DNA from 4 places in the Lelliottia sp. genome. Region 3 is predicted to be linked to each of the others. Evidence: predicted binding sites of a transcription regulator. Region 3 holds the regulator's gene; each other region holds the start of a gene.
What was found. Region 3 encodes CRP, which controls carbon source genes, mostly activating them, when cyclic AMP is high. Its sites were predicted from a motif close to ATGTGANNNNNNTCACAT; they were not measured.
Positions count from the first base shown of each region.

Region 1: ACKI5T_RS05995 (ABC-F family ATPase) is a predicted target of CRP. The motif match lies at 5,387-5,404, and genes of this name have one in related genera.
Region 2: hpt (hypoxanthine phosphoribosyltransferase) is a predicted target of CRP. The motif match lies at 1,705-1,722, and genes of this name have one in related genera.
Region 4: ACKI5T_RS03800 (enolase C-terminal domain-like protein) is a predicted target of CRP. The motif match lies at 4,039-4,056, and genes of this name have one in related genera.

Region 1 covers NZ_JAZQNX010000008.1:232,124-239,727, forward strand. The annotation lists gene ACKI5T_RS05970 (aldo/keto reductase) at 1-593, shown strand, start outside; gene ACKI5T_RS05975 (glycoside hydrolase family 1 protein) at 751-2,127, shown strand; gene ACKI5T_RS05980 (PTS sugar transporter subunit IIC) at 2,178-3,506, shown strand; gene ACKI5T_RS05985 (GntR family transcriptional regulator) at 3,517-4,233, shown strand; gene ldtB (L,D-transpeptidase) at 4,281-5,201, opposite strand; gene ACKI5T_RS05995 (ABC-F family ATPase) at 5,424-7,019, shown strand; gene ACKI5T_RS06000 (TIM-barrel domain-containing protein) at 7,204-7,604, opposite strand, start outside.
Region 2 covers NZ_JAZQNX010000010.1:216,198-223,801, forward strand. The annotation lists gene ACKI5T_RS08785 (glucose/quinate/shikimate family membrane-bound PQQ-dependent dehydrogenase) at 1-1,644, opposite strand, end outside; gene hpt (hypoxanthine phosphoribosyltransferase) at 1,851-2,387, shown strand; gene can (carbonate dehydratase) at 2,430-3,092, opposite strand; gene ACKI5T_RS08800 (ABC transporter ATP-binding protein) at 3,200-4,126, shown strand; gene ACKI5T_RS08805 (ABC transporter permease) at 4,123-4,893, shown strand; gene ACKI5T_RS08810 (PTS sugar transporter subunit IIA) at 4,999-5,439, shown strand; gene ACKI5T_RS08815 (polysaccharide deacetylase family protein) at 5,502-6,749, shown strand; gene panD (aspartate 1-decarboxylase) at 6,751-7,131, opposite strand; gene panC (pantoate--beta-alanine ligase) at 7,243-7,604, opposite strand, start outside.
Region 3 covers NZ_JAZQNX010000028.1:68,053-75,656, reverse strand. The annotation lists gene ACKI5T_RS15730 (hydrolase) at 1-417, shown strand, start outside; gene ACKI5T_RS15725 (YheU family protein) at 414-632, shown strand; gene ACKI5T_RS15720 (phosphoribulokinase) at 663-1,532, shown strand; gene ACKI5T_RS15715 (OsmC family protein) at 1,578-1,982, opposite strand; gene crp (cAMP-activated global transcriptional regulator CRP) at 2,292-2,924, shown strand; gene ACKI5T_RS15705 (YccS/YhfK family putative transporter) at 2,982-5,069, shown strand; gene ACKI5T_RS15700 (aspartate aminotransferase family protein) at 5,066-6,286, opposite strand; gene pabA (aminodeoxychorismate synthase component 2) at 6,373-6,936, opposite strand; gene ACKI5T_RS15690 (putative adenosine monophosphate-protein transferase Fic) at 6,965-7,567, opposite strand; gene ACKI5T_RS15685 (YhfG family protein) at 7,557-7,604, opposite strand, start outside.
Region 4 covers NZ_JAZQNX010000005.1:273,836-281,439, reverse strand. The annotation lists gene ACKI5T_RS03815 (DUF1428 domain-containing protein) at 1-260, shown strand, start outside; partial or broken gene ACKI5T_RS03810 (EAL domain-containing protein) at 298-1,859, opposite strand; gene ACKI5T_RS03805 (GntR family transcriptional regulator) at 1,954-2,673, shown strand; gene ACKI5T_RS03800 (enolase C-terminal domain-like protein) at 2,661-3,860, opposite strand; gene ACKI5T_RS03795 (PTS transporter subunit EIIC) at 4,139-5,518, shown strand; gene ACKI5T_RS03790 (type B 50S ribosomal protein L31) at 5,613-5,873, shown strand; gene ykgO (type B 50S ribosomal protein L36) at 5,876-6,016, shown strand; gene ACKI5T_RS03780 (GNAT family N-acetyltransferase) at 6,013-6,723, opposite strand; gene ACKI5T_RS03775 (PLP-dependent aminotransferase family protein) at 6,823-7,604, shown strand, end outside.

The DNA.
Region 1 (7,604 bases), on a different contig from region 3:
TTGTCCAGCACGGTCATGTGCGCTACATCGGCGTGTCAAACTGGGCGGCCTGGCAAATTGCCAAAGCACTGGGGATTTCTGAGCGTCTTGGGTTGGCCCGTTTTGCGTCGTTGCAAGCGTATTACACCATCGCCGGGCGTGACCTTGAGCGTGAACTGGTGCCGATGATGCAAAGCGAAGGCGTGGGGTTAATGGTCTGGAGTCCATTAGCAGGGGGATTGCTGAGCGGCAAATATGATCGCGACGGTAAAAGCGAAACTGGCGGACGCCGCCTTCAATTTGATTTCCCACCGGTGGATAAAGACCGTGCATTCGATTGTGTCGATGTAATGCGCACCATTGCCGACAGCAAAGGCGTCTCCGTCGCGCAAATCGCGCTGGCCTGGCTGCTGAATCAGAAAGTGGTCAGCAGCGTGATTATTGGCGCAAAACGCGTCGATCAGCTCGACGATAATATTGCTGCAACGGACATTCGCCTGAGCGACGATGAGTTAAAACAGCTGGATGCTGTCAGCGCGTTACCGCGTGAGTATCCAGGCTGGATGCTGGAGCGGCAGGGTGAATATCGCCGTCATCAGTTAGCTCAGCAGTAATATTGAGTTCTGATCTTCAAGCCGGATCCGCATTGCGCATCCGGCTTTTTTATTTCTATCCCGCTCACAAAAAACGATCCTTATCTTTGATTGATTTTTCATCTTTGGCTATATGACTAGTCATGAAATTTAAATGACTAGTCATATAGGAGCGAACATGAATCAATCACTACCGGCGAATTTTTTATGGGGAAACTCAGTTTCCAGCATGCAGACGGAAGGCGCGTGGAACGAGGGCGGAAAAGGGATGTCGGTGTATGACATTCGCGAAGTCGGTGAAAACGCATCCGACTGGAAAGTGGCGACCGACTCGTATCACCGCTACAAAGAAGACTTTGATTTAATGCAGGATCTGGGCATGAACTGCTACCGTTTCCAGATCTCCTGGAGCCGCGTCTGCCCGCAGGGTGACGGCGAATTTAACGAAGAGGGCATCGCCTTTTACGATCGGTTCATCAACGATCTGATCGTGCGCGGCATAGAGCCGATGGTGTGCCTGTATCACTTCGACATGCCGCTGGCGCTGGCGAACGAATACAACGGATTTATGGACAGGCGAGTGATGGACGCATTTATCCGTTACGGCAAAAAAATGATCGACTGCTACGGCGACCGCGTGAAGTACTGGTTGACCTACAACGAGCAGAATATCTTCCATATGCCGGAAGCGTTCCGTGTTTCAGGGTATATGAAAGGCGAGCAAACCCTGCGCGAGCTGTACCAAATCCAGCATCACACGATGGTGGGGCACATGGCGCTGACCGAATATTTGCATCAGGCGAAACCGGGTCAGTTGATGGGCGGTATGCTGGCGCATCAGCTGATTTATCCCGCCACCTGCAAGCCGCGCGACATCTTCTGCGCGCAGCAATATGATGAATTCCTCAACCAGAATCTGCTGCGCGTCTTTGCCGGTCAGGGCTATAGCCCCGCGGTGATGGCGGTGGTGGAACAGCAGGGTTTCAGCGATATTTATCGCGCAGAGGATCTGGCGCTGCTGGCGCGCACCAAAAATGACTACATGGCCTTTAGCTATTACGCCAGCAAAACGCTGGACAGCGATCCGATCCCAGAAGGCACACCCGTTAATTATTATCTCGCGCACGGCGAAAAAAATAACCCGTTCCTGAAGGCCACCGAATGGAACTGGCAAATCGATCCGCTGGGCTTTCGCACCATTATCACCCGCTATTACAACGACTGGCGTTTACCGGTATTCCCGATTGAAAACGGGATCGGCGTTATCGAATCCTGGGATGGGGTCAATCAGGTCGAAGACGATTATCGCATCGACTATCACCGTAAGCATTTTGACGCCATGAAAGCAGCCATGTTTGAAGACGGCGCGCAGGTTATCGGTTATCTCGGCTGGGGGTTGATCGATATTCTCAGCTCACAGGGTGATATGCGTAAGCGCTACGGTGTGGTGTATGTCAACCGTGAAAACCACGATCTGAAAGACCTGAAACGCGTGCCGAAAAAGAGCTACGCCTGGTTGAAACAGGTCATCCATAGTAACGGACGCGATTTGTAAGTCGTACGCTGCCGGACCGTTTTTGTGACTGATTGATGGGAATATCCGCTATGTCTGATACAAAAATTACACCTGCGATGCAGTCTTTTGTTGATAAGTTTGTTGAGTTCTCAGCGCGCCTGGCAAATCAGGTGCACTTACGTTCTCTGCGCGACGCTTTTGCCACGGTCATGCCCATTTTCATTCTCGCCGGACTTGCGGTGCTGGTGAATAACGTGGTGTTTCCGTGGGTGCTGGAGGGCGACACGCTTGCCCAGTTTAAAGTGTGGGGCGAGGCGATCATTAACGGCACGCTGAATATCGCGGCGCTACTGTTAGCGCCGATGATTGCCTGGTCGCTCGCACGCAACAAAGACTTCGACAATCCGGTCTCGGCAGTGGTTATCGCTGTCAGCAGTTTTATCATTATGATGCCGATGCAGTTACAGCTGGTTCCCGTGGGGAGTCAGACGGCGGTGAACGTCACGCAGGTGCTGACGTTCGCCAATATTGGCTCGACGGGGATCTTTGCGGGTGTGCTCATTGCCCTGCTTTCTACCGAAATTTTCATCGCCATATCACGCTTAAAATCGCTGCATATTTCGCTGGGCGAGAACGTGCCACCAGCGGTGAGTAAATCGTTCACCACGCTGATCCCGACGATTATTACGCTCTCTCTGTTTGCCGTGCTGGCGGCGCTGCTCGCCAACGTGCTGCACACGGACCTGATTCACCTGATCACCACGTTTATCCAGCAGCCGCTGCGGTTGATCAATACCAGCCTGCCAGGCACGCTTTTTATCTATAGCTTTGGTAATTTCTTGTTTACGCTGGGGATTCATCAGTCGGTAGTGAACAGCGTGATTCTGGAACCGTTCTTATTGATCAACACCAACGAGAACATGATCGCGTTCGCTAACGGACAGCCGATTCCACACATTATCAATAATATCTTTGTCCCTACGTTCGGCATGATTGGCGGAACCGGGAGTACCATTTCCCTGCTGATTGCGATTTTTATCTTTGCACGTCAAAAGTCATCAAAGCAGGTGGCGCGGCTGTCGCTGGCGCCGGGATTGTTCAATATTAACGAGCCAGTGATTTTTGGCCTGCCGATCGTGTTCAACCTGCCGCTGATGATCCCGTTTGTCCTGCTGCCGGCCATCGGCATTTATTTTGCCTGGATCTGTACCACGCTTGGGCTGATGTCGCGCTGCGTGGTCATGATCCCATGGACCACGCCGCCAATACTCAGCGCCTGGCTGGCGACGGCGGGGGACTGGCGCGCGGTGGTGGTGCAGTTGGCAATCATTGTATTTGGTGTATTCTTCTACCTGCCTTTCCTCAAGATTGCTGAGCGAGTGGCGTTAAAAAACAGTGTGATAGCGGATCAATCATAAGGAAAAGGCGATGGCGGCGAAGTACATCACCATAGCGCGGGAAATCAAAAAACGCATTATTAGTCAGCAGTATGCCGCCAACGAACCGCTGCCCGACCAGTTTGCGCTGGCGGCGGAGTTCAGCACCAGTCGCATGACGATTCAGCAGGCCATGCGTCAGCTGATTGTGGAAGGGCTGGTGTATACGCGCCAGGGGCAGGGGACGTTTATCCGTAAAAACTTCCTGCAGCTGTCGCAGTGGGATCTTTCCGGCAGCGACTATTTTGGTGCGACCAAAACCTGGGAACATCTTGGAACTGTCAGCAGCAAAGTGGTGCATTTCGAACTGCGGTTTCCGAATGAGAAAGAGCAGTCTTCGCTGATGATTAATGTCGATACGCCAGTATATGATTTTATCCGTTTACGTTCGCTCAACGGCGAGCCGATGTCGCTGGATTCAACCGTAATGCCGCTGAATCTGGTGCCGGGGCTGAATAAAGCTCACCTTGAAAGCTCGGTGTTTCAGTACGTTCAGGAGACGCTGGGGCTGAAAATTATGGGATCGTATCGGGTGGTTCGTGCCTTAAAACCGACGGCGCTCGATATGCAGCATTTGATATGTGAACAAACCGACCCGGTGCTGGAAGTCGAGCAGGTTATCTATCTGGAAGACGGCACACCGCTGGAATATGCCCACTGCCACTACCGCTACGATCATGGCGGAATCGTCATCGTGAATAACGGATAATAAAAAAGCGGGCTAAAAAGCCCGCTTTTTTTATGTCGCGATTCGAATCAGTTCAAACGAACCGGCATCCCTGAGCGGTTCTGCACGGCCTGATCAACAACCGTCGCTTCAACGTCTGGCTGGGTAGTAACAGCCTGCACGTTGCTCTTCAGATTAATCGGTACGATTTCATTGTTATTAATCTGGTCTTCGCTGGTGGAGAGTGGGTTATGCACTTCAATGTAGCGGCTGCCATCCGGCTCGGAAGTGGCTTTGACAGGCTCATTGATGAACTGTACGCGCGTCCCGACAGGCACGTTCTCGAACAGGAATTTGATATCTTCGTTACGCAGACGCACACAGCCGTGGCTGACGCGCAGGCCTATACCAAAGTTGGCGTTGGTACCGTGGATCGCATACAGACGACCGATGTACAGCGCGTACAGACCCATCGGGTTGTCCGGGCCGGCTGGCACAACGGCTGGCAGAGGTTCACCTGCTGCGATGTATTCAGCGTGCATTTTCGCGGTTGGTGTCCAGGTCGGACCCGCTTTTTTACGTTCGACTTTGGTGGTCCAGTTCAGCGGGGTATCTTTGCCCAACTGACCGATACCAATCGGCAGAACGATCACGGTATTCGTGCCTTTCGGGTAATAGTACAGGCGCATTTCCGCGCTGTTGATCACGATGCCTTCATGGACGGTGTCCGGCAGAATCAGCTGCTGAGGAATGTTCAGCACGGTGCCCGCTTTCGGCAGATACGGGTCAACGCCCGGGTTTGCTTCCAGCATGTTGGACAGGCCCAACTGATATTCAGCTGCAAAATATTCCAGCGGCTGGTCGTTGCCTTCCGGCACGATAACCACCTGGTTTTGACCCACCAGACGGCTACCGTCTGTCGGCAGCGGATAAGTTACCGCAGAAGCGGTATTGCAAAAACCTACTACGGCTAACGCCGCCGCAAAAAGCGTTGATAATTTCATATTCATGTTATGCGAGGTATCTTTGCCACTCTGGCGATTAGTTGATGAGTCTGAGTCAGTGATGGGAGCGCATTATATGTGCATTCCCTTCCCCTGGGAATTCAGATGTGTACGAAATCACATTTTTTTCACTTTCGTTAAAGTTTAGCGGTTCGCTGCAACACGGGATCTCATTTAGGAATTGTGGCATAATGATGTGTTTATCACACTTTTTCGCAGGAATCTCCCGTGTTAGTTACCAGCAACATCACTATGCAGTTTGGCAGTAAGCCGCTGTTTGAAAACATTTCCGTCAAGTTTGGCGGCGGCAACCGTTACGGCCTGATTGGTGCCAACGGTAGCGGAAAATCCACCTTTATGAAGATTCTCGGCGGCGATCTAGAGCCAACGCTCGGCAACGTGTCGCTGGATCCGAACGAACGTCTCGGTAAGCTTCGCCAGGACCAGTTCGCCTTTGAAGAGTTTTCGGTGCTCGACACTGTGATCATGGGACACGGGGAACTGTGGGAAGTGAAACAGGAGCGTGACCGCATTTACGCTCTGGCAGAAATGAGTGAAGAAGACGGCTATAAAGTGGCCGACCTCGAAGTCCTCTATGGTGAGATGGACGGTTACTCTTCCGAATCCCGCGCGGGCGAACTGCTCCTCGGTGTCGGCATTCCCGTTGAGCAACATTACGGCCTGATGAGCGAAGTCGCGCCAGGCTGGAAGCTGCGTGTGCTGTTGGCACAGGCGCTGTTCTCTAACCCAGAAATTCTGCTGCTGGATGAACCGACGAACAACCTGGACATCGATACCATTCGCTGGCTGGAGCAGGTGCTGAACGAACGTGGCAGCACCATGATCATCATTTCGCACGACCGTCACTTCCTGAACATGGTCTGCACCCATATGGCTGACCTGGACTACGGCGAGCTGCGCGTTTACCCAGGCAACTACGACGAATACATGACGGCTGCGACCCAAGCGCGCGAGCGTTTGTTGTCTGATAACGCCAAGAAAAAAGCGCAGATTGCCGACCTGCAATCCTTCGTGAGCCGCTTTAGTGCCAACGCCTCTAAATCTCGTCAGGCAACGTCTCGTGCCCGTCAGATTGACAAAATCAAGCTAGACGAAGTGAAAGCGTCCAGCCGTCAGAACCCGTTCATTCGCTTCGAGCAGGACAAGAAATTGTTCCGTAATGCGTTAGAAGTAGAAGCGCTGACCAAAGGTTTTGATAACGGTCCTCTGTTCAAAAACTTCAATTTGCTGCTGGAAGTGGGCGAGAAAATTGCGGTTCTGGGTGCCAACGGCGTCGGTAAATCCACGCTGCTGAAAACCCTGGTGGCTGAGCTTCAGCCCGATCACGGTACGGTGAAATGGTCTGAAAATGCGCAAATTGGCTATTATGCGCAGGATCACGAATATGAATTCGAAAATGATCTGACCGTATTTGACTGGATGAGCCAGTGGAAACAGGAAGGCGACGACGAGCAGGTTATTCGCGGCATTCTAGGCCGTCTGCTGTTCAGCCAGGACGATATCAAAAAGCCTGCAAAAGTGCTTTCCGGTGGTGAGAAGGGGCGCATGCTGTTTGGCAAGCTGATGCTGGAAAAACCAAACATTCTGGTGATGGATGAACCAACGAACCACCTGGATATGGAATCTATCGAATCGCTGAACATGGCGCTGGAGATGTATCAGGGGACGCTGGTCTTCGTTTCTCATGACCGTGAGTTTGTTAGCTCGTTGGCGACCCGCGTGATTGAGATTACGCCAGAGCGCATCGTGGACTTCACCGGTAACTACGAAGATTACCTGCGTAGCAAAGGCATCGACGGCTAATTTCCCGTCGTCTTTCGCGCTGCAGATGCGTTGGTTTCACCTGTTCACCCCGGTCACTGACTGATGTAAGATTCCGGGGATTTGCAGATTTGTCGCCATACTGCAGCGCGAAATACGAGGGAAATCAACGTGTCCTTTTCCCTCTCCCCGTGGGAGAGGGTTAGGGTGAGGGCCTCAGACCGCTTTATAACACCCACTCACTCCCTTCAACGCCATTCACCAGCAACTTACGTTTTTCGCCCGCCGGTAACGACACTTTCAGCATATTCCACGCCGGACGATAATCACCGCGCGCTTCCACCTTCAGATTAATCGTTGATCCTTCACACACCATTTCCCAGTTCAGCCACAACGCGTTGCCTTTTTGATAACCCCAGCTTTCGCCGTCGTCTTCAAACAGCATGCCAGACGTCGTCCCCACGCCTTTCAGCGGGAACAATTTCAGCTCACGCGTATCATCTTTTTCAGCTGACACATGCGTAATGCGTTCGCTCAGTGGCAGACCCGCCCCGGCGCGCACCAGCAATGGCAGTTTTTCCAGAGGCGCATCGCGGGTAATCCACTGACCGCCGGAGAACCATTCGT
Region 2 (7,604 bases), on a different contig from region 3:
CATATCGGCACCGGTCAGGTCTTTCTTCGGACGGAAGCTCAGGTCTGAGAAAGGCTGCGTTTTAGAGACATAGTCGCCTTTGGCTGCACCTTGCGGAACCGGTTTTTCCGGTGCCGGAACCACCAGTTTGCCGTTGGTACGGTCGAGTACAAAGATGTTGCCGGTTTTCGCTGGGGCATAAATTACCGGAACGGTTTTACCGTTAACGGTGATATCCGCCAGCGTCGGCTGCGATGGCATATCCATATCCCACAGGTCGTGGTGTACGGTCTGATAGCTCCAGGCCAGTTTCCCGGTCGTCGCATTCAGCGCCACAATAGCGCTGGCGTAACGCTCTTGCTCTGGCGTGCGGTTTCCGCCCCAGATATCTGGCGTGGTCACACCCATCGGCAGATACACCAGGTCTAGCTTCGCGTCATACGCCGCAGGCGCCCATGAGTTTGGCGAGTTGAAGGTGAAGGTGTGTTCATCCGACGGAATCGCGTTAGGATCTTTCGCGCCCGGATCGAAGGCCCACAGCAATTTGCCCGTGTTTACGTCGAAACCACGGATAACGCCGGACGTTTCGCGAGTCGAGAAGTTATCCGTGACCGAACCGGCAATCACAATTGTTTTATCGGTGATAATCGGCGGGGAGGTCGGCTCATACAGACCCGGGGTGGTATCCGGCATATTGGTCTGCAGATTCAGAATGCCTTTGTTGCCAAAGGTTTCGCACAGTTTGCCGGTTTCGGCGTTGATGGCGAACAGTCGACCATCGTTGACCGGCAGCATGATGCGACGCGGGCAATTAGCCACCACTTCCGGGCTGGCATTATCCGTGCGCGCTTCGTGATAGGACACGCCACGGCAGGTAATGTGCTGGAACGACGGATTAGAATTCAACTGCGGGTCGAAGTGCCATTTCTCTTTACCGGTCGCCGCATCAAGCGCAAACAGACGCTGGTGCGCGGTGCACAGATAGAGCATGTTGCCCACTTTGATTGGCGTCACTTCGTTGGTCAGTTCGCCCGGATCGTTTGGCTGCTTCAGGTCGCCGGTGCGGAACACCCAGGCTTCCTTCAGGTTTTTAACATTATCCGCGTTGATTTGCTTCAGCGGAGAATAACGTTGGCCTTCCTGGTTGCGACCATAAGCCGGCCAGTCACCGTCTGCAACGTCAGAGATCGCCGCAGCGGGTGTGGAATCTGCGCTCAGCGTGCCTTTCACTTCCTGCGGATCGTTAAATCCAGCCCAGGTTAGCATGCCGCCGGTAATCAGCAGGGAAACCACCAGCGCCGCAACTGCACCGCTAGAAGGAACCCTCAGACGACGCCAGACGAACGGCAGGATCAGCCAGATCCCAAAGAAGACCAGGATGTCGCTGCGCGGTGTCAGCGCCCAGAAGTCGAAGCCAACTTCCCAGACCCCCCAAAACATTGTGACAAGAAGCAGTGCAGCGTAGAGCCACAGTGCGGATCGTTTACCCTTTAAAAGCAGAACGGTTACGCCAACCATAACCAGACCCGCAATCGGGTAATACCAGGAGCCGCCTAATGCGACCAGCCAGACGCCACCGATCAACAGATAGAGTGCGCAAAACGCTGCGAACGCTGCTGTTAATGTCACCAGTAGACGTGACTGTTGAGTTTTTGTTTCAGCCATAGAAAAGTACTCTTCAGTTTTGTTAAAATTTTGATAGCAATTAATTATAGGTATTAACAAGTGTGATCGGAATCACAAATTGAGCTTTTAACAACTCATGCGCCAGGCCAATCCATTTGCTGGTATACTGCAGGGCTTGTGAATCAATGTCGGACGCCAGAGCATCCTCATTGATGGATTGGTTTTAAAATCATACGGTTAGTAAAATGAAACATACTGTTGAAGTGATGATCCCGGAAGCGGAGATCAAAGCGCGTATCGCTGAATTGGGTCGTCAAATCACCGAGCGTTATCAGGACAGCGGCAGCGAAATGGTGCTGGTGGGTCTGCTGCGCGGCTCCTTCATGTTCATGGCAGACCTGTGCCGCGAAGTGCAGGTATCCCACGAAGTCGATTTTATGACCGCCTCCAGCTACGGCAGCGGCATGTCGACCACGCGTGATGTGAAAATCCTGAAAGACCTGGATGAAGATATTCGTGGCAAAGATGTGTTAATCGTTGAGGACATTATCGACTCCGGTAACACCCTGTCTAAAGTGCGCGAAATCCTGAGCCTGCGTGGGCCAAAATCGCTGGCGATTTGCACCCTGCTGGATAAGCCTTCGCGTCGTGAAGTTGACGTTCCGGTTGAATTTATCGGCTTCTCGATTCCGGATGAGTTCGTGGTGGGTTACGGCATCGATTATGCACAGCGTTATCGCCATCTGCCGTATGTCGGCAAAGTTGTGTTGCTGGACGAGTAGACGAGAAAGGTAAAAGCCGGGTCAAGCCCGGTTTTTGCACACTTACTTATGATTGACGTGTTTTTTTGTCAGGTTAGACACGCCCTGACGATAGCGCTGTTCAAGCGTTTCGCGGTTAGTCGCGGTCACTTCCAGATTGCGCAGCAACCCGTCATGAATACCGTACGCCCAGCCATGAACTGACACCTTCTGCCCGCGTTTCCACGCTGAACGCATGATGGTCGAGTGCCCCAGGTTGTACACTTGTTCCATCACGTTAAGTTCACAGAGTGTATCCAGACGACGTTCCTGCGGCATTTCGCCCAGCAGTGAACTATGTTTGAACCAGATATCGCGAATGTGCAGCAGCCAGTTATCGATTAAACCCAGTTCCGGATTTTCGATTGCGGCCTGTACGCCACCGCAGCCGTAGTGGCCGCAAATAATGATGTGTTCAACTTCCAGAACGTCCACCGCGTACTGAACAACGGACAGGCAGTTGAGATCGGTGTGAATCACCAGGTTTGCAACGTTACGGTGAACGAACAGTTCACCGGGTTCAAGACCTGTCAGGCGTTCTGCCGGGACGCGGCTGTCGGAACATCCAATCCATAGAAAGCGCGGGTTTTGCGCTTGCGCCAGTTTTTCGAAAAATCCCGGATCCTCTTCTACCAGCATTTTTGACCATAGTGCATTGTTGCTGATGAGTGTATCTATGTCATTCATAGAGGTTAACGACCTGTAACCGAGTAATAGCGTTGCGCTAATATAGGGTAACTCGACTTTTATTGAAACCACACAACGTGTGTCAGAACTATAGGTAAGCGTATTTCATGACAATTGCACTGGAGCTTGAGCAGCTTAAAAAAGTCTATCCGGGTGGCGTTCAGGCGCTACGCGGTATCGATCTGAAAGTGGAGGCCGGGGATTTTTATGCCCTGCTGGGACCGAACGGCGCGGGGAAATCTACCACCATCGGAATTATCAGTTCGCTGGTGAACAAATCCTCCGGCAAGGTCGCGGTATTTGGCTATGACCTGGAAAAAGACGTGGTCAACGCCAAGCGCCAACTGGGGCTGGTGCCGCAGGAGTTTAACTTCAACCCCTTTGAAACCGTGCAGCAGATTGTGGTCAATCAGGCGGGGTATTATGGCGTCGAACGTCAAGAAGCTATCGCGCGCGGCGAAAAGTATCTTAAACAGCTCGATCTGTGGGAAAAACGCGACGAACGTGCGCGGATGTTATCCGGCGGGATGAAGCGCCGTTTGATGATCGCACGTGCGCTGATGCACGAACCAAAACTATTGATTCTGGATGAGCCGACAGCAGGCGTGGATATCGAACTTCGTCGCTCAATGTGGGGCTTTTTGAAGGATTTAAACGACAAAGGCACCACGATCATTCTGACGACGCACTACCTTGAAGAAGCCGAAATGCTGTGTCGTAACATCGGTATCATCCAGCACGGTGAACTGGTGGAAAACACCTCAATGAAGAATCTGCTGTCCAAGCTGAAGTCGGAAACCTTTATTCTCGATTTGGCATCGAAAAGCCCGCTGCCCAAGCTGGAGGGCTACCAGTATCGTCTGGTGGATACGTCGACGCTGGAAGTGGAAGTCCTGCGTGAGCAGGGCATTAACAGCGTGTTTTCACAGCTGAGCGCGCAGGGCGTGCAGGTATTGAGTATGCGTAACAAAGCCAACCGACTGGAAGAACTGTTCGTCTCGCTGGTCCATGATAAAAGAGGAGAGCAGGCATGACGCATCTTTACTGGGTGGCGCTGAAAAGTATCTGGGCGAAAGAAATTAACCGCTTTATGCGCATCTGGATCCAAACGCTGGTACCGCCCGTCATCACCATGACGCTGTATTTCATCATTTTCGGTAATCTGATTGGTTCCCGCATTGGTGAAATGCATGGCTTTACCTATATGCAATTTATTGTTCCGGGTTTGATCATGATGGCGGTGATCACCAACGCATACGCGAACGTGGCATCGTCTTTCTTTAGCGCCAAATTCCAGCGCAACATTGAAGAGCTGCTGGTCGCACCGGTTCCTACGCACGTGATTATTGCCGGATATGTTGGCGGTGGCGTGGCGCGTGGCCTGTGCGTCGGGATTCTGGTAACGGCCATTTCGCTGTTCTTTGTGCCGTTCCAGGTGCATTCGTGGCTGTTCGTCGCGTTAACGCTGCTGCTGACGGCGATTCTGTTCTCGTTAGCGGGGCTGTTGAACGCCGTGTTTGCGACCACGTTTGATGATATCAGCCTGATCCCCACCTTCGTGTTAACACCGCTGACCTATCTCGGCGGGGTGTTCTATTCGCTGACGCTGCTACCGCCGTTCTGGCAGGCGCTGTCGCACCTGAACCCGATTGTCTACATGATCAGCGGCTTCCGCTTTGGTTTCCTGGGCATATCCGACGTACCGCTCTTTACTACCGTGATGGTGCTGGGCGTCTTTATTATCGCCTTTTACATGCTGTGCTGGTATCTCATCCAGCGTGGACGCGGACTGCGTACCTAAGCTCGATGTCCCGGCAACACTGCGTCTGCCGGGACATTTTCTTGACTGTTATCACCGTAAACTCACCATCACTCCGCTAAACTACTTGCCTGCTAAGGAGACGCTATGCTGGGTTGGGTGATTACCTGTCACGATGACAATGCTCAGGCTATTCTCGAACGCCTGGAGAAGAACCTTGGTCCGCTGCCGCAATGTCTGGCGGTGAACTACTGGCGTGGGCTAAGCACCAATATGCTCAGTCGTATGATGTGTGATGCGCAGCATCAAACGGATACGGGGGAAGGCGTGATTTTCCTCACCGACAAATCCGGTGCGGCCCCCTATCGTGCGGCGGCATTGTTGAGCCATAAGCATGAGAATTGCGAAGTCATTTCCGGCATCAATTATGCGCTACTCGAAATGATGTATCCGCTGCGAGAAACGCTCAGCAGCGCTGAATTTCGAGATATGATTGTCGGGCAGGAGATCCCCGGAGTGAGTAGTCTTTGGCATCAGCAACAGAAAAACCCGCCTTTTGTCCTGCTGCACGACCTGTATAAGAATTAAACATTGGTATTGATGCCGCTTTTGTTACAATAACGTCAGTTTTCAGCTTCGACACAAACTTCATGCTCACGCGTATCATTTTCCTGCTTTTGCTGCTGGTCTCCGGCGGCGTTTCTGCCAGTTTATTAAGCCAGCAAGGCTTACCCGCTCAGTACATGCAAACCACCGAAGATGCGGCGATCTGGGCGCAGGTGGGGAATAATGTCATTAATGTCGGCAACGTTCGTGCAGGACAGATTATCGCCGTGGTGCCGACCAATGCCGATTACTACGAATTTCGTTTTGGCTTTGGGACGGGGTTTATTGATAAAGGCCATCTCGAAAAAGTGCAGGGCAAACAGCGCGTTGAAGATAGCCTCGGCGATCTGAATAAGCCCCTGAGTAATCAGAATTTAATCACCTGGAAAGACACGCCGGTGTACAACGCCCCGAACAACGGCAGTGCGCCTTTCGGGACGCTCAGCGACAATCTGCGCTATCCCATCCTGAATAAACTCAAAGACCGGCTGAACCAAACCTGGTTTCAAATCCGCATCGGCAATCGGCTGGCGTGGGTGAGTAGTCTGGATGCGCAGGAAGACAGCGGCATTCCGGTTATCACGTATCACCATATTCTGCATGATGAAGAAAATACCCGCTTCCGCCACACCTCAACCACCACCAGCGTGCGTGCGTTCAGCAACCAGATGACCTGGCTGCGCGATCAGGGCTATACCACGTTGACGATGTACCAGCTCGAAGGGTATGTGCGTAACAAAATGAACCTCCCGGCACGTGCGGTGGTAATTACCTTCGACGACGGTTTGAAGTCAGTCAGTCGTTATGCCTGGCCGATCCTGAAGGAGTACGGCTTTAAAGCAACGGCGTTTATTATTTCATCGCGGATTAAAGGCCATCCCCAGAAATGGGATCCGAAATCGCTTCAGTTTATGAGCGTATCGGAACTGAAAGAGATTCAGGATGTGTTTGATATTCAGTCCCACACCCATTTCTTGCACCGCGTGGATGCCAATAAACACCCGATTTTATTGAGCCGCAGCTATCACGTCATTTTGTTCGATTTTGAACGCTCACGACGCGCGCTGGCACAGTTCAACCCCCGCGTCCTTTACGTCTCATATCCGTTCGGCGGCTATGATGACAAAGCGGTGAAAGCCGCGAATGATGCGGGTTTCCATATGGCAGTGACGACGGTGAAAGGGAAGGTGAAGCCGGGCGATAATCCATTCCTACTGAAACGCTTGTATATTCTGAGGACGGATTCTTTAGAGACTATGTCGCGGCTGATCAGTAACCAGCCGCAAGGGTAAATCAGGCAACCTGAACGGGAATGGCTTTTGCCGTACGTTTCATTTCATTGTCGCCTTCGAAATAGGCCACTTTTGGCTGCCAGCGACGCGCTTCTTCGTCAGACATCATGACAAAGCTGGCGATGATCACAATGTCACCCACGGACGCGCAGTGTGCTGCCGCACCGTTGACAGAGATGATTTTGGAGCCGCGCTCGCCTGCAATCGCATAGGTTGAGAAGCGGTTGCCGTTGGTGACGTTCCAGATATCAATCGCTTCGTTCTCAAGAATTCCGGCTGCGTCGAGAAAATCCTGATCAATCGCACAGGAGCCTTCATAGTGCAGATCGGCCTGAGTGACTTTTACGCGGTGAAGCTTACCTTGCAGCATTTTGCGAATCATTACGTCTACCTTTAATCATCATGCTTTACCCTCTCAAGGCCGAGAGGGCAGGGTGAAGGGATATTTCCCAGGCAAATATCGGCGCAGTATTGCCCGATTTTTAGTCGGTGTCTACTCCGCCAGCTCAACCACTTTATTGTCTATGAGTCGTGCCTGGCCGAGCCACGCTGCGACCAGAATCACCGCGCGTTTGCTGGTGTCTGAAAGCTCCAGCAGCGTATCGGCGTCGCGGATTTGAATATCGTCAGCGCGCAAACCTTTGTCGTTCAACTCTTGCTCGGCCAGCGCGACAATCTCTTCCGCCGTCAGCTCTTTCGCCTTCAGTTGTTCCGCCATCGCGTTCATCACTTTGCAAAGACCCGGCGCGATTTTACGCTGGTCCGCAGTCAGATAACCATTGCGCGAGCTAAGCGCCAGACCGTCTTTGGCGCGAACAATTGGCACGCCCACGATCTCAATGTCGTAACCCATAT
Region 3 (7,604 bases):
TATCTGCTGAATTTGCTGAAAGCCAACGCGGCACGCAAATTGAAAGCCTATCCCGATACGTTGCCGATCAACCTGCAACAGCTCAAGCGCATGCGCCGTCTGCGGGAGTTTGACGATCTGATCACCTCGAAGATCCACGGTTTTGCTGACGCACTAGACTATTATCGTCAGTGCAGCGCTATGCCGTTGCTGAATCAGATAACCAAGCCGACGCTGATTATTCATGCGAAAGACGATCCCTTTATGGATCACCATTCGATTCCGGCACCGGGATATTTGCCGTCTAACGTGCAGTACCAGTTGACCGAACATGGCGGCCACGTTGGTTTTATCGGCGGTACGTTACGGCGTCCGAAAATGTGGCTGGAAACGCGTATCCCCGACTGGTTAACCCCCTGGCTGGAAAAAACACGATGATGATTCCCTGGCAAGATCTGGCTCCCGAAACGCTGGACAGCCTGATTGAAAGCTTTGTATTACGCGAAGGCACCGATTATGGTGAACATGAACGCTCGCTTGAACAAAAGGTCGCCGATGTGAAACGGCAGCTACAAAATGGCGAGGTGTTGCTGGTGTGGTCTGAACTGCACGAAACCGTCAACATCATGCCGCGCAATCAGTTTCGCGGCTGATCGCTTCATCATTCCAGTCAGGGAGTTGCTATGTCCGCCAGACATCCGGTTATTGCCGTTACGGGTTCAAGTGGTGCGGGAACCACGACCACCAGCCTCGCGTTTCGTAAGATTTTCGCACAGCTCAACTTGCGCGCCGCCGAGGTAGAAGGCGACAGTTTTCATCGCTATACCCGTCCCGAAATGGACATGGCGATCCGCAAGGCGCGCGATCTCGGTAAACACATCAGCTACTTCGGGCCAGACGCCAACGACTTCGGTTTGCTGGAACAAACCTTTGCCGAGTACGGCCATACCGGCACAGGACAATCGCGTAAATATCTGCATACCTATGACGAAGCCGTGCCGTGGAACCAGGTGCCGGGCACATTTACGCCGTGGCAGCCGCTTCCGGAACCGACCGATGTGCTGTTTTACGAAGGATTGCATGGCGGCGTGGTGACGCCGCAACAGGATGTGGCGCGGCATGTCGATCTGTTGGTCGGCGTAGTGCCTATCGTCAACCTGGAGTGGATCCAGAAACTCACCCGCGACACCAGCGAGCGCGGCCACTCGCGTGAGGCGGTCATGGATTCAGTGGTACGCTCGATGGAAGATTACATTAACTTCCTGACGCCGCAGTTTTCGCGCACGCACATTAACTTTCAGCGCGTGCCTACAGTGGATACGTCAAATCCCTTCGCCGCCAAAACGATTCCGTCGCTCGACGAAAGCTTTGTGGTGATCCACTTCCGTAATCTGGAAGATATTGATTATCCGTGGCTGCTGGCGATGCTGCAGGGCTCGTTTATTTCGCACATAAATACGCTGGTCGTGCCGGGCGGGAAGATGGGACTGGCGATGGAGCTGATCATGATGCCGCTGGTGCAACGGCTGATGGAAGGCAAAAAGATCGAATGATCCTATTCCCTCTCCCCATGGGAGAGGGCTAAATCTCGTCAACGCTTACGCTTCAATCACTTCATACGAATGCGTGATTTTCACCGCTTTTTCCAGCATCAACGCGACCGAGCAGTACTTCTCCGCAGAAAGATCCACCGCACGGGAAACTGCGGCATCTTTCAGCGCCTTGCCGGCCACAATGAAGTGCAGATTGATGTGCGTAAACAGACGCGGCGCTTCTTCGCGACGCTCTGATGTCAGCTTCACTTCGCAATCGGTGACGTCATGACGCCCTTTTTGCAGAATCGAGACCACGTCGATGGCACTGCATCCACCCGCCGCCATCAGCACCACTTCCATCGGACTTGGCGCTTTATCGCCGGAGTTGCCATCCATCAAAATCTGGTGTCCTGAAGCGGATTCGCCGAGGAACGTTAAACCTTCAACCCATTTCACACGCGCTTGCATTTTATTCACTCCGACGTTGCATTTTTCCGGACAGATTACCCGCGCGTTACAATTCTCGCAACGGAAGACGACCTGCGTCATGCTGAAGCGAGACACCAGGAGACACGCGGCAAAAGCTATGCTAAAACACTCTGGATGGTACAGTAATACATTGACGTTACACATGTATGCAAAGGACATCAAACATTACAGGCTGCAAACATTTATGACAGCCTAATTCCCAGGTACGGGGAAGAATTCGATTGCAACCCCAGAGTCAGGATGCGATTTATGACTCTGGTGACAGCTTATAACAGAGGATAACAGCGCATGGTGCTTGGCAAACCGCAAACAGACCCGACTCTCGAATGGTTCTTGTCTCATTGCCATATTCATAAGTACCCATCGAAGAGCACGCTGATTCACCAGGGTGAAAAAGCGGAAACGTTGTATTACATCGTCAAAGGCTCGGTGGCAGTGCTTATTAAAGATGAAGAAGGAAAAGAGATGATCCTTTCTTATCTGAACCAGGGCGATTTCATCGGCGAACTGGGCCTGTTTGAAGAAGGCCAGGAACGTAGCGCCTGGGTACGTGCAAAATCGGCCTGTGAAGTGGCTGAGATCTCCTACAAAAAATTCCGTCAGTTAATTCAGGTTAACCCGGATATTCTGTTGCGCCTGTCTTCGCAGATGGCTCGCCGCCTGCAAATCACCTCCGAGAAAGTGGGTAACCTCGCCTTCCTGGATGTGACCGGTCGCATCGCGCAAACGCTGTTGAACCTGGCGAAACAGCCTGACGCTATGACTCACCCTGACGGCATGCAAATTAAAATTACCCGTCAGGAAATTGGTCAGATCGTCGGTTGCTCCCGTGAAACCGTTGGCCGTATCCTGAAAATGCTGGAAGATCAGAACCTGATCTCCGCCCACGGTAAAACTATCGTGGTTTACGGAACGCGTTAATTCCGGTCGAACGGCGTGCCACCGCAAGGTGTCACGCCGTTTTTGTCTCTGGCATCTATGTGGCGCAGGCTGATCTATCACCCGGAAGTTAACTACGCACTTCGGCAAACGCTGGTGTTATGTCTCCCCGTGGCCGTCGGTTTGATTCTGGGTCATCTGCAACACGGTCTGCTTTTTTCCCTCGTCCCTGCCTGCTGTAACATTGCCGGTCTCGATACGCCGCATAAACGCTTTTTCAAACGCCTGATTATTGGCGGATCGCTTTTTGCCGGATGTAGCCTGGCAGTACAGCTTTTGCTGGCGCGCGATATCCCCTTGCCGCTGATTTTAACCGTGCTGGCACTCACGCTCGGCGTGACGGCGGAAATCAGTTCTCTGCATGCCCGATTGCTCCCCGCTTCGCTAATTGCCTCGATTTTCACCCTCAGCCTCGCCGGGAATATGCCCGTCTGGGAACCGTTGCTGATCTACGCGTTCGGCACGCTGTGGTACGGATTATTCAACTGGTTCTGGTTTTGGATGTGGCGCGAGCAGCCTTTGCGCGAATCCTTAAGCCTGCTCTACGTTCAGCTCGCTGATTACTGCGAAGCAAAATACACCCTGCTGACGCAGCACACCGACCCGGAAAAGGCGCTGCCGCCGCTGCTGACGCGTCAGCAAAAAGTGGTCGATTTAATCAGCCAGTGCTATCAGCAGCTGCACATGCTGGCGGCCAATAAAAATCATGAATACAAACGGCTGCTGCGCACGTTTCAGGTAGGGCTGGATCTCCAGGAACATATCTCCGTCAGCCTGCATCATCCACAGGAAGTGCAAAAACTGGTGGAGCGCAGCCATGCCGAAGCGGTGATCCGCTGGAATGCCCAGACGGTCGCGGCGCGTCTGCGCGTGCTGGCTGACGATATTCTTTATCACCGCTACCCCACGCGCTTTACCATGGATAAGCCATTGGGCGCGCTGGAGAAAATCGCCCGTCAGCATCCGGATAACCCGGTCGGGCAGTTCTGCGCATGGCATTTCAGCCGCATCGCACGCGTGCTGCGCACCCAACGTCCGCTCTATCCCCGTGACCTGATGGCGGATAAGCAGAAACGGCTGCCGCTACTGCCAGCGCTGAAAAGCTATCTGTCTTTTAAATCCTCTGCCCTGCGAAATGCGGCGCGCATTAGCGTGATGCTGAGTATCGCCAGCCTGATGGGCGTGGCGCTGCATTTACCCAAGCCCTACTGGATTTTAATGACTGTGCTGTTCGTGACGCAGAACGGCTATGGCGCGACGCGCGTGCGGATCCTGCACCGGGCGGGCGGGACTATTGCCGGCCTGGTGATTGCGGGTGTCACGCTGCACTTCCACGTTCCGGACGGTTACACCCTGGCGGGTATGCTGCTTATCACGCTGGTCAGCTATCTGTTTATCCGTAAAAACTATGGCTGGGCAATGGTCGGTTTCACGGTCACCGCGGTGTATACCCTGCAACTGCTTACTCTGAATGGCGAACAGTTTATTGTTGCCCGACTGGTGGATACGCTGATTGGCTGTCTGATTGCGTTTGGCGGCATGGTCTGGCTGTGGCCACAGTGGCAAAGCGGGCTGTTGCGCCAGAATGCTCACGATGCGCTCGAGGCCGACCAGCAGGCTATTCGCCTGATCCTCAGCGCCGACCCGCAGCCGTCACCGCTGGCGTACCAGCGCATGAAGGTCAATCAGGCTCATAACGCGCTGTTTAACTCGCTTAACCAGGCCATGCAAGAGCCGGGCTTTAATTCGCACTATCTGGCCGATATGAAACTCTGGGTGACGCACAGCCAGTTCATCGTCGAACATATCAACGCGATGACCACGCTGGCGCGTGAGCATACGATGCTGACGCCAGATCTGGCGCAGCGCTATTTGCAGTCGTGTGAAATTGCGTTGCAGCGGTGTCAGCAGCGCCTGGAATATGACGCGCCGGGGGAATCGGGGGATATTAATATTCTTGAAGGGCCAGAAACGCTCACCTATGGTCCGATGAGCACGCTGGAACAACACATACAGCGCATACTCGGACATCTGAGCACCATGCACACCATTTCGTCGGTGGCATGGCGACAACGCCCGCATCACGGTATCTGGTTAACGCGCCTGTTGCGGCGCGAATCCAATTAACCCTTAACGATTTTCCCAACGGCTGCGGCAAAGCGCGCCATACCGTCGTCAATATCCTGTGCTTCAATCACCAGCGACGGCGCAAAGCGCATGACGTCCGGTCCGGCATTCAGGACCATCACCCCTTCATGCGCAGCGGCATGGAGGAAATCTCGCGCGCGGCCTTGGTATTGTGGCTTCAGTTCCGCGCCAACCAGCAGTCCCATTCCACGAATATCACTGAATACATCGTACTGCGCATCGATCTGCTGAAGATGTTTCACAAACTGTTCGCGTTTCGCGCTCACGCCGTTCAGCACGTCTGGCGTGTTGATAATATCAAACGCCGCGCCAGCAATAGCGCAGGCCAGCGGATTCCCGCCGTAAGTCGAACCGTGAGATCCTACATGGAATGCCGATGCGATCTCCTGCGTCGTCAGCACGGCACTGACCGGGAAGCCGCCGCCGAGCGCTTTGGCGCTGGTCAGAATGTCCGGCGTCACGCCGTAATGCATGTAGGCAAACAGGGAGCCGGTACGCCCCATACCGCTCTGCACTTCATCAAACACCAGCAGCGCCTGATGTTCGTCGCACAGTTCACGCAGGCCTTTCAGGAACTCTGGCGTCGCGGCCATTACACCGCCTTCGCCCTGAATCGGCTCAACCACAATCGCGCAGGTGTGATCGTCCATTACCGCTTTTACGGCGTGGAGATCGTTAAACGGCACATGGATGATGTCGGCAGGTTTTGGGCCAAATCCATCGGAATACTTTGGCTGTCCGCCGACCGAAACCGTAAACAGCGAGCGGCCATGGAAGGCGTTATGGAAAGCAATAATTTTGGTTTTGTACGGGCTATGACGCGTAGACGCATAGTAACGCGCCAGCTTGAACGCAGTTTCGTTAGCTTCGGTACCTGAGTTCATGAAAAGAACGCGCTCGGCAAACGTGGCGTCGATAATTTTACGCCCCAGACGCAGCGCGGGTTCATTGGTAAACACGTTGCTGGTGTGCCACAGGGTTTCGCCCTGCGTTTTTAACGCCTCGACCAGAGCAGGATGGCAATGCCCCAGCGCCGTCACCGCAATACCACCCGCAAAATCAACGTACTCTTTTCCCTGCTGATCCCACACGCGGCTGCCTTTCCCTTTTACCGGGATAAACTCAGCCGGTGCATAAATCGGCAGGATAACTTCATCGAAAGTTGCGCGCGTAATTGCAGATTGTTCAGTTGCCATGTCATGCCCATCCATTTTATGTCACATTAACAGTGAAAATATAATCACAAAATATGCATAAAAAATCACAACAAAGCAATAAGCAATCAACGATGGAGGAAATTAGCCAGCAGTTGATGGCCCTGTTCGCTCAGGATGCTTTCCGGATGGAACTGCACGCCTTCGAGATCCCATTCGCGGTGACGAATGCCCATGATCTCCTGGGTGTCGCTCCAGGCGGTCACGTCAAAGCAATCGGGTAGCGTGGGCGGGTCAATGACCAGCGAATGATAGCGCGTCACCGTGAGGGGATTGTTCAGACCGCGAAACACGCCGGTTCCGGTATGCGTCACCGGAGAAGTTTTGCCGTGCATCACTTTTGCGGCACGAACGATGGTCGCGCCAAAGACCTGGCCGATCGCCTGATGTCCCAGGCAGACGCCCAGAATTGGCAGTTTGCCAGCAAAATCGCGGATAACATCCAGCGAAATACCCGATTCCGAGGGGGTACAAGGCCCTGGCGAAATGACAATTTTCTGCGGTGCCAGCGCGTTGATATCTGCCAGCGTCACCTCATCATTACGCCGGACCACCACCTCAGCACCCAGTTCACAAAAGTACTGGTACAGGTTCCAGGTAAACGAATCGTAATTATCAATCAGCAGAATCATGGCGGCTCCAAAAATTAGCCGCCCTATTCTACTCAGTTTCCCGCGCTTCGCTCACTACTTTGGCAAAGATGGTTGTCAGGTCGGTTAAATCACCCATGGCCCCGCTCTGATTAGCTGCAGACCAGAAATCGGGTTCGATATCTTTCCAGCTCAGCTGATACCCCGCGTGGATGGCCAGTTGCTCGAAAAAGACGCGTTGCGCGATCCCGTTACCAATCCGGAACGGATGCAGGACGTTGATCTCGCAATAGTAATGGCTGAGACGGGCGATAAACTCACTTTTCTCGAGTCCCACAAGGTAGCCCTCTTCCTCGAGATCCTGCATCAGACCATTGCCTTCTTTTTCGATATACGCGAAATGACAGAATCGCGTATCACCCTGATAAATATCGACTTCGCGGATATCCCCCGCCCAGTCGAAAATATCCTGATAAAGATGGCGATGAATGGCGCACAGGTGCGGCAAACCTCGGGCGGGCGGTCCAAGCGGGAGGGTTGCGGCGCGTAAGGCCGTGAGTTCATATGAGGCCTGCGCAAGGCGGTCCGCCTGACGGATATTGAGCTTATTGCGCATCACGTTCAGGCCGGGATAGAGGTACGGATCGCGATCGTCACCGATTTTATCGCTCATAGTGCCTCCTGAGTTCCTCAAGACGGCTTTGAGCGTC
Region 4 (7,604 bases), on a different contig from region 3:
AGTTTGGCGCGACGCGGGTTGTTGAGTGTTGGGCCGAAGACGTTCCGGATGGAAAATTGACCGATTTTCGCATGGCGGTCAAAGCGGAAGAGGGCGAAGAAGTCGTTTTCAGCTGGATTGAATACCCGTCGAAAGAGGTCCGCGATGAGGCGAACAAAAAGCTGATGTCCGACCCACGCATGAAAGAGTGGGGGGATTCGATGCCGTTCGACGGCAAGCGAATGATCTACGGCGGGTTTATGCCGTTACTGGATGAGTGATGGTTCGCGCCCGGCGACGCATCGCGTGCCGGGCTACTTATTCACCCGGGTCGAGATTGTTCTCTGCCCATACGATGAACTCCCCTTTTGGCAGCGCTTTACTGTACAACCAGCCTTGCCCGTACTGTACGCCGTGGCGACGTAGCCACTCTAATTGCCCTTCGGTTTCGATACCTTCAGCGACCATCGCCATGTTTAGCGATTTTGCCATTTCAATAATGTGCGGCGTGACGTTTTTGTATTCCAGCGCGTCCACGAACGACTTATCAATTTTCAGCGTATCGACATCCAGATCCTGGAGATAGCTAAGGCTGGAGTAGCCGGTACCAAAATCGTCGATATAGATGGGGTGACCTGAACGGCGCAAACTGGCGATGAGCGGCGCGCTCACTGTAGGATCGGCAAATCCCCGTTCGGTCAGCTCCAGCGCAATTTGTTGCGGCTGAATCTGCCAGTGATTCAGAAGGCGACTCAGCACCTGCGGCAGTTCGACGCAAAACAGATCTGCCGGGGAAAGGTTAATGGAAATATGTTGATGTGGATGATGGCGCAGCCATTCGCCCATATCCTCAAAGACCTTTTCAATCACCAGCAGGGTTAATTTAGACGTCAGGCCCGTTTGCTCTGCCAGCGGAATAAAAATGTTTGGCGAGAGCAGGCTGCCGTCTGGCTGCGGCCAGCGGGAGAGGGCCTCGGCACCGGTTATCTTGCCGCTGTCGAGCGCCACGATGGGCTGATAATGGATAACAAATTCGCGGGCGTGTATCGCATCCAGCAGGCGATTGCGCGGGGATTGCAGGCGGCGTAAAAGGCGCATCACAAAGGCGGCGGCCACCAGGCTGACCAGAACACCGAACGGGAACCAGAACAGCAGTTGCTGATGCCAGCTCTCCTTGAGCGGCTCGAGAGAAGCCCAGGCGACGACCGCAATGCGTAAATCAGGAACAGATTTGACGACGTACATCGATCCCCGGTACTGCAGAGGCGCAAAATTCTGTTTCTGTAATTGCTGCCAGATGTGCTGCGGGAGAGGGCTGCTGCTGGAAAAAACAATATTGCTGTCAAAACCGACCAGCGCGGCTTCGATCGGCCAGACACCGAAAGGAATGACATCAATCAGCGATTCCGGATCCAACAGCACCAGATAATTTCCGAGACCCAGCACAGCCATATAGCGCTGAATGCCGAGATCGTTTTGATGCGTCAGCCACGCATCATAGCCGTCGCGCGTGGTGCGCATAGGAAGCGGAAATGCGGTTGCTTTGCTGGCCTGTTCCAGCGAGGAACACACAGGCTGGCGGTTATTGACGTACATCACTTCCTGAACGTAGCGGAAGGAGAAAGAGATCCGGCGCATTTCCAGTAAATGCTGATAGCTGCACGGCTGGCCGTTAAACGACTGGATCTGCGTTAACGCTTCTTTAGCCTGATCAACCACTTTGCTGTGCGGATCAGCACGCGCGATGAGTAGCGATCCAAATCCTGGACAAATTTGTCTTCTGCCTGGCGATGCGCGAGCCAAACACTCAGGCTGATGGGGATCAGCACGGAAAAAATCAGAACACCAGTCACCAGGCTGACCAAATGGCGGGTTGTCATGCAGGGTTATCCTTTCTGCAGTGCTGAATTAAATCGCCTCAAAATGATAATCTTATAGCATGCCGCGGTGATTGATTTCATTCAGGGAAAAGTAATGAAGAAAAAAGAATTTGTGACGCAAGATCTCCTGAGCAAAATTTATCAGGACACCACGCCTGGCCCGCGCAAACTCTCGCCGGAACGACAGCTCGCTGAAGAATATGGTGTGTCACGTTTCACTATTCGGCAGGCGCTCGAAAAGCTGGTCAGCATTGGCGTGGTGCGGATTGTGCAAGGTTCGGGGATCTGGATCAACGAGCAAGCGCGTAATAATCCCCTGGTTTATAACTCGATCACGGAAAAGCGTTTCGATCAGATGCGTTACCGGATGATCAGCCTGCATAAGAAACGCCCCGATCGCGCGGCGCAGCAGATTTTCGGTATTGATGAGGAGAGTTTTATCTGGCATTTCTGCCGCTTGCGCTACGTTGATGACGTGCCCGTACAGCTGGAAGTGTCGAGTATGCCTGCCGCCGATTTCCCGGATCTGAATCAGCAGGCCATTGAGCGCTCAATCCAGCAGTATGTCCTGAGCAAAGGGTTTACCATTTCTCATATGCTGACCACCTATCGCGCGGTGAGCGTAGGCCGTGAACAGGCGGTCATTCTGGGCTGCAAGAAAGGCAGCCCGGCAATGCATATCAATAACCGCGGGATTCTGGATGGCGGGCGCGTGTTTGAGGTGAGCGATATTATTGATATCAACTACACCTGCACCTACGTCATTCCGTACAACCGCGACAATCTGGCCTGGCGTCAAAATCAGGGGGTATGAATCGTGCCGTCAGGCAGGCGGCTTTGCGTCCATTCGTGCGGTCGATAGAGCACCGGGTGCGCCAGCGCCAACGCTTCGTTGAAACCCACGCCGATACCGGGCTGTACGGGCGGATAGACAAATCCCTCTTTCACTTCTGGCGCGCCGGGGAACACGTCGTTTGTCGTGGCAGAACGAGGAATAAATTCCTGAATCGCCGCATTGTGCAGATGAATATTCAGGTGCGTGTTCACCGCGACGCCGATCGGTGTCATATCGCCCGGGCCATGCCAGGCGAGGCGCACGCCAAAGGCCTGGCACAGATGCGCCAGCTTCAGCGCCGGTGTGATCCCGCCGATTTGCGAGACGTGGCAGCGTATAAAGTCGATACGACGATTCACAATCAGATCGTGCCATTCAGCAGGGTTATTGAATAACTCTCCCAGCGCCAGCGGAACGCAGCTTTGCTGACGCACCTGTTCCAGCCATGCGCTTTGCTGCGGTGGCAAAATATCTTCAATGAAGTAGGGCTGGAACGGCTCGAGCTGTTTCGCCAGCTGCACGGCCTGCTGCGGGAACAATCGCTCGTGGACATCATGCAAAATATGCAGCTTCCAGCCATATTTTTCGCGCAGGGCGCGGAACATCTCGACGGTATTGCTCATGTACTCTTGCTGATCGAACCATGCGCCCGGCGTGGGGTTATCCGGAGCGTGGAGTGCGGATGGCGTACCGCCGTAAAAGCCGAGCTGGCAGCGGATATGACGATAGCCCTGCGCAATGAGCGCATCAACGGAGGCAAATAACGCTTCCAGAGTTTCTCCGCTGGCGTGGCTGTAGGCCGGGATCGCGTCGCGGGATTTACCGCCAAATAGCTGATAGAGCGGCATACCGGCCAGCTGGCCTTTGATATCCCACAGGGCCATGTCGACGCCTGAAATGGCATTGTTCATTAACGGGCCGTTACGCCAGTAGGCGTTGACGTTCATCATCTGCCACAGGTCTTCAATATTGTTCGCATCACGCCCAATCAGCAGCGGTTGCAGGTATTCATCAACCAGCGTTTTGACGGCCAGGGGGCGCTGCTGAAAGGTGGCACAGCCATGTCCCGTGATACCCTGCTCGGTGGTCACACGGACGGTGACCAGATTATGTCGGTCCGGGCGGGTAATAAAACACTCAATATTTTTAATGATCACAGGCGTCACGAAATAACTCCTTTGCTGCACTGTGGGAATAAGTTATGGCGAATATCATCACCCTAAAATCGTGAGTGGGTAAACCGTTTTTTTGACTATTTATTTTGGTCAGTTATTTGTCGTAAATGTAATTTAAAACCGTACCAATTTGTCCTCTTTTACGATTATGTGGCTTTCTGCTGGCTAATTGTGAGCAAAGTCTAATTTTATTGGTTTTTTTTGTTGTCATGCTTTAATTATTCTTCATGGCGACATTAAAACGACAACAACATCGGGCAGGAGTCTTTATGGGGACGCACGAAGCGATCAATAATATTATTCGTCTGGTCGGCGGCCAGAGGAATATTAATAAAGTCTGGCACTGTATGACGCGGCTGCGCTTTGATCTCATTGACGATAATAAAGTCGATCAAAACGAGATAAAAAAACTGCCCGGTGTGCTGGGCGCGCAGCTGCAAAGCGATCAGTTTCAGGTCATTATTGGCCCGAAAGTGAACACCTGGTATGAGCAGATGCTCACCGTACTGGGCAATAACGATACGGCGGTACCCGCAGCGACCAAGGGGCGTAAGAGCCTGATATCGCTGTTTATGGATACCGTGTCGGGCGTGTTTGGTCCGATCGTTCCGGCCATCGCTGGCGCAGGGATGATCAAAGGTCTGCTGGCGGGTTTGATTGCGCTGAAAGTGGTTTCCGCCAAAAGCGATACCGTGATGGTTATCGATCTGATTGCCAGCGGCGTGTTTTATTTCCTGCCGTTTTTCCTCGCGGTATCGGCGGCGAAAATCTTCAAAACCAATGAGTATCTGGCGGCGGCCGTCGCGGCGTGCCTGATGTATCCGTCGCTGATTGATGCGGCCAAAGCGCTAGCAACGCATCAGGAAGGGGCGGTCAGCGCGCTCTGGTTGCTCAATGCGATTCCTGTTTCGGTGTTCAACTATTCTTCCAGTGTGATCCCGGTGATTTTCTCGATTCTGGCCTTAAGCTATATCCACCGCTGGGTCGATAGCATCATGCCGGACGTGCTGAAGACCGTGTTCACCCCCACGCTAACGCTGTTTATCGGTGCACTGGCCGCGCTGGTGGTGATCGGCCCGATTGGCATTTGGTTGGGTAAAGGGCTGGCGTTGTTTATCGAGGGGCTGTTTAGCGTGTCAGCAAGTTTTGCCGGGTTGATTGTGGGCGCGATTCGCCCGGTGGCGATCCTGACCGGCATGCACCATGCGATGACGCCGATCGCGCTGCAAAACTTTAGCGATCGCGGATACGACATGCTGATGCCGATGATGTTTATGGCCAATATGGCGATTGCCGGTTCGACGTTTGCCATCTGGCGTTTAAGCCGAGATCGCCAGGAGAGAACCGTTACCCTTTCCGCCGCGATTTCCGCACTGCTGGGCATTACCGAACCGGCGCTATTTGGTGTTCTGACGCGCTACAAAAAAGCGTTTATTGCGGCTACCGTCGCCAGTTCACTGGCCTCAGCCTTTATCGCGTTCTTCGGCGTGCGGCTCTATGGCTACATTCTGTCGAGCATCTTCAGTTTGCCTGCTTATATCGGCCCGTATTTTACCTTTGCGCTCGCGGGCGTAGTGATGGCGTTGGTGCTATCGTTTTTCCTGACCACTTTGCTGGTAGGCAAAGAGCAGGCTTCCCAAGACGCATAGTGTTGTTTCCCTCGCCCACTCGGGCGGGGGTTGTTTTTATCCTGTGACTCGGATAGACTTTTGTTATGTTATAACAAAACACATTGAGCGTAAGATGAAACCTGATATCCATCCGCACTACCGCACCGTCGTTTTTCACGACACCAGCGTTGACGAATTTTTTAAAGTGGGATCGACGATTAAAACCGATCGCGAAATCGAACTCGACGGCCAGACGTATCCGTACATCACTCTCGATGTCTCGTCAAAATCGCACCCGTATTACACCGGGAAGCAGAAAACCTTCTCGACAGAGGGCAGCGCTGCACGTTTCCGCCAGCGCTTTAGTGGCTTTATCAATGCGAAGCGAGGCTAACCATGCAGGTACTTAACTCGCTGCGCAGTGCCAAACAGCGTCATCCGGACTGCCAGATCGTAAAACGTAAAGGACGCCTGTACGTGATTTGCAAATCTAACCCGCGCTTTAAAGCGGTGCAGGGAAGAAAGAAAAGACGTTAACGACGTGATTCGCGCCAATTTTCCAGGGACCTTATCTGCTTGCCGTCGGCAGTGAAATTGTCGGCGGCAAGCCAGTTCTGGAACGCGCTTTCCAGTCCTGGCCATTCGCTATCGATAATCGAAAACCAGTCGGTGTCGCGGTTGTGTCCTTTGATAACCAGCGCCTGGCGAAAACGCCCTTCATACTGGAACCCGAGACGTTGCGCCGCACGGCGTGAAGGCTCATTCAGACTGTTGCATTTCCATTCGTAGCGACGATATCCCAGCGTAGTAAACACATGACGCATCAGTAAATACTGCGCTTCGGTGGACATCGGCGTGCTGCTGAGTAGCGGTGAAAAGTGGACATGCCCAACTTCGATCACGCCGTTTTTCGCATCGATACGCATCAAGGCTAACGTGCCGACAGGTAATTTCGTCTGGTTGTCGATGACCGTGAAATGAATCGGATCGGACAGTTCAGAAACGCTCTCCACCCACGCGGCAAAGTCTTGTGCATTCGCATCGGGTTCACGCAAAAGCCACGTCCAGCTGCGGGTGTCTTCAGCCTGCTGATAGGCGGCAAAAAGTGCGTCAGCATGTTCCGGGCGTAACGGCGTGAGCGTGCAATAATGCCCTTTTAAATCCACGCGATTCGGATGTGGCCGAGGCTGCCAGTCGCTCATCGCTTTACCCACTGGCTGACCAAACTGATTGAATTGGTTCATGTTGATTCCCGTTGTCTGATGTGAATTCCAGATTAGGAAATTTGTGGCCCCACAAGAAGATCCACAAGGGTATAATCATGTGGTACCACGGAGGCAGCAATGAATATTTCAGGCGAAGATTTTTACGCATTAATCAGCGACATGCTGCAACGACGCGGTGCAGAGACGCTTCAGCGGTCGCTGTATCGCGGTTTGCGAGAAGCCATATTAAACGGCAGGCTACTGGCGGAGAGCCGTTTGCCGGGTTCCCGCATTATCGCTGAACAACTGGGGATTTCGCGTAATACGGTGAATGCCGCGCTGGAGCAACTCACGCTGGAAGGCTTTTTACACCGTAATCGGCAGGGAACGCGTGTGGCTCATGTTGGGCATCGTGATGGCGTCCAGCCCGCGCAGGTGCTGGAGGTTAAGCTTGCGCAGCGCGTCGCGCGGCTCCCTGCGCCGACATCTCGCACCATGCCCGTCCCTGCATTCACGCCCGGTACGCCCGCGATTCACTATTTTCCATTACCGCTGTGGCGACGTTTATACGATCGCGTTTTACGAGCAGAAGGCAGCGCGCTGTTAGGCTATGGCGATCCGGCGGGGGAACGGTCGCTGCGTAGCGCCATCGCGCGCCATCTGGCGCTTTCGCGTGGAATTGAGTGCGATGCCAGCCAGATCGTGATTACCGAAGGCGCGCTTGAAGGGGTAAATCTGTGTACTCAACTTCTGAGCGAGACGGGCGATATTGCCTGGATAGAAGATCCGGGTTACGCCGGTGCGAAAAGCGCTTTTGCGAAATCGGGCCTGACCATGGTCGGGATGCCTGTCGACGAAGAAGGCATGCGACTGGAAACAGAAGGTGAGCACTCACCTACACTGATATTCACCTCTCCTTC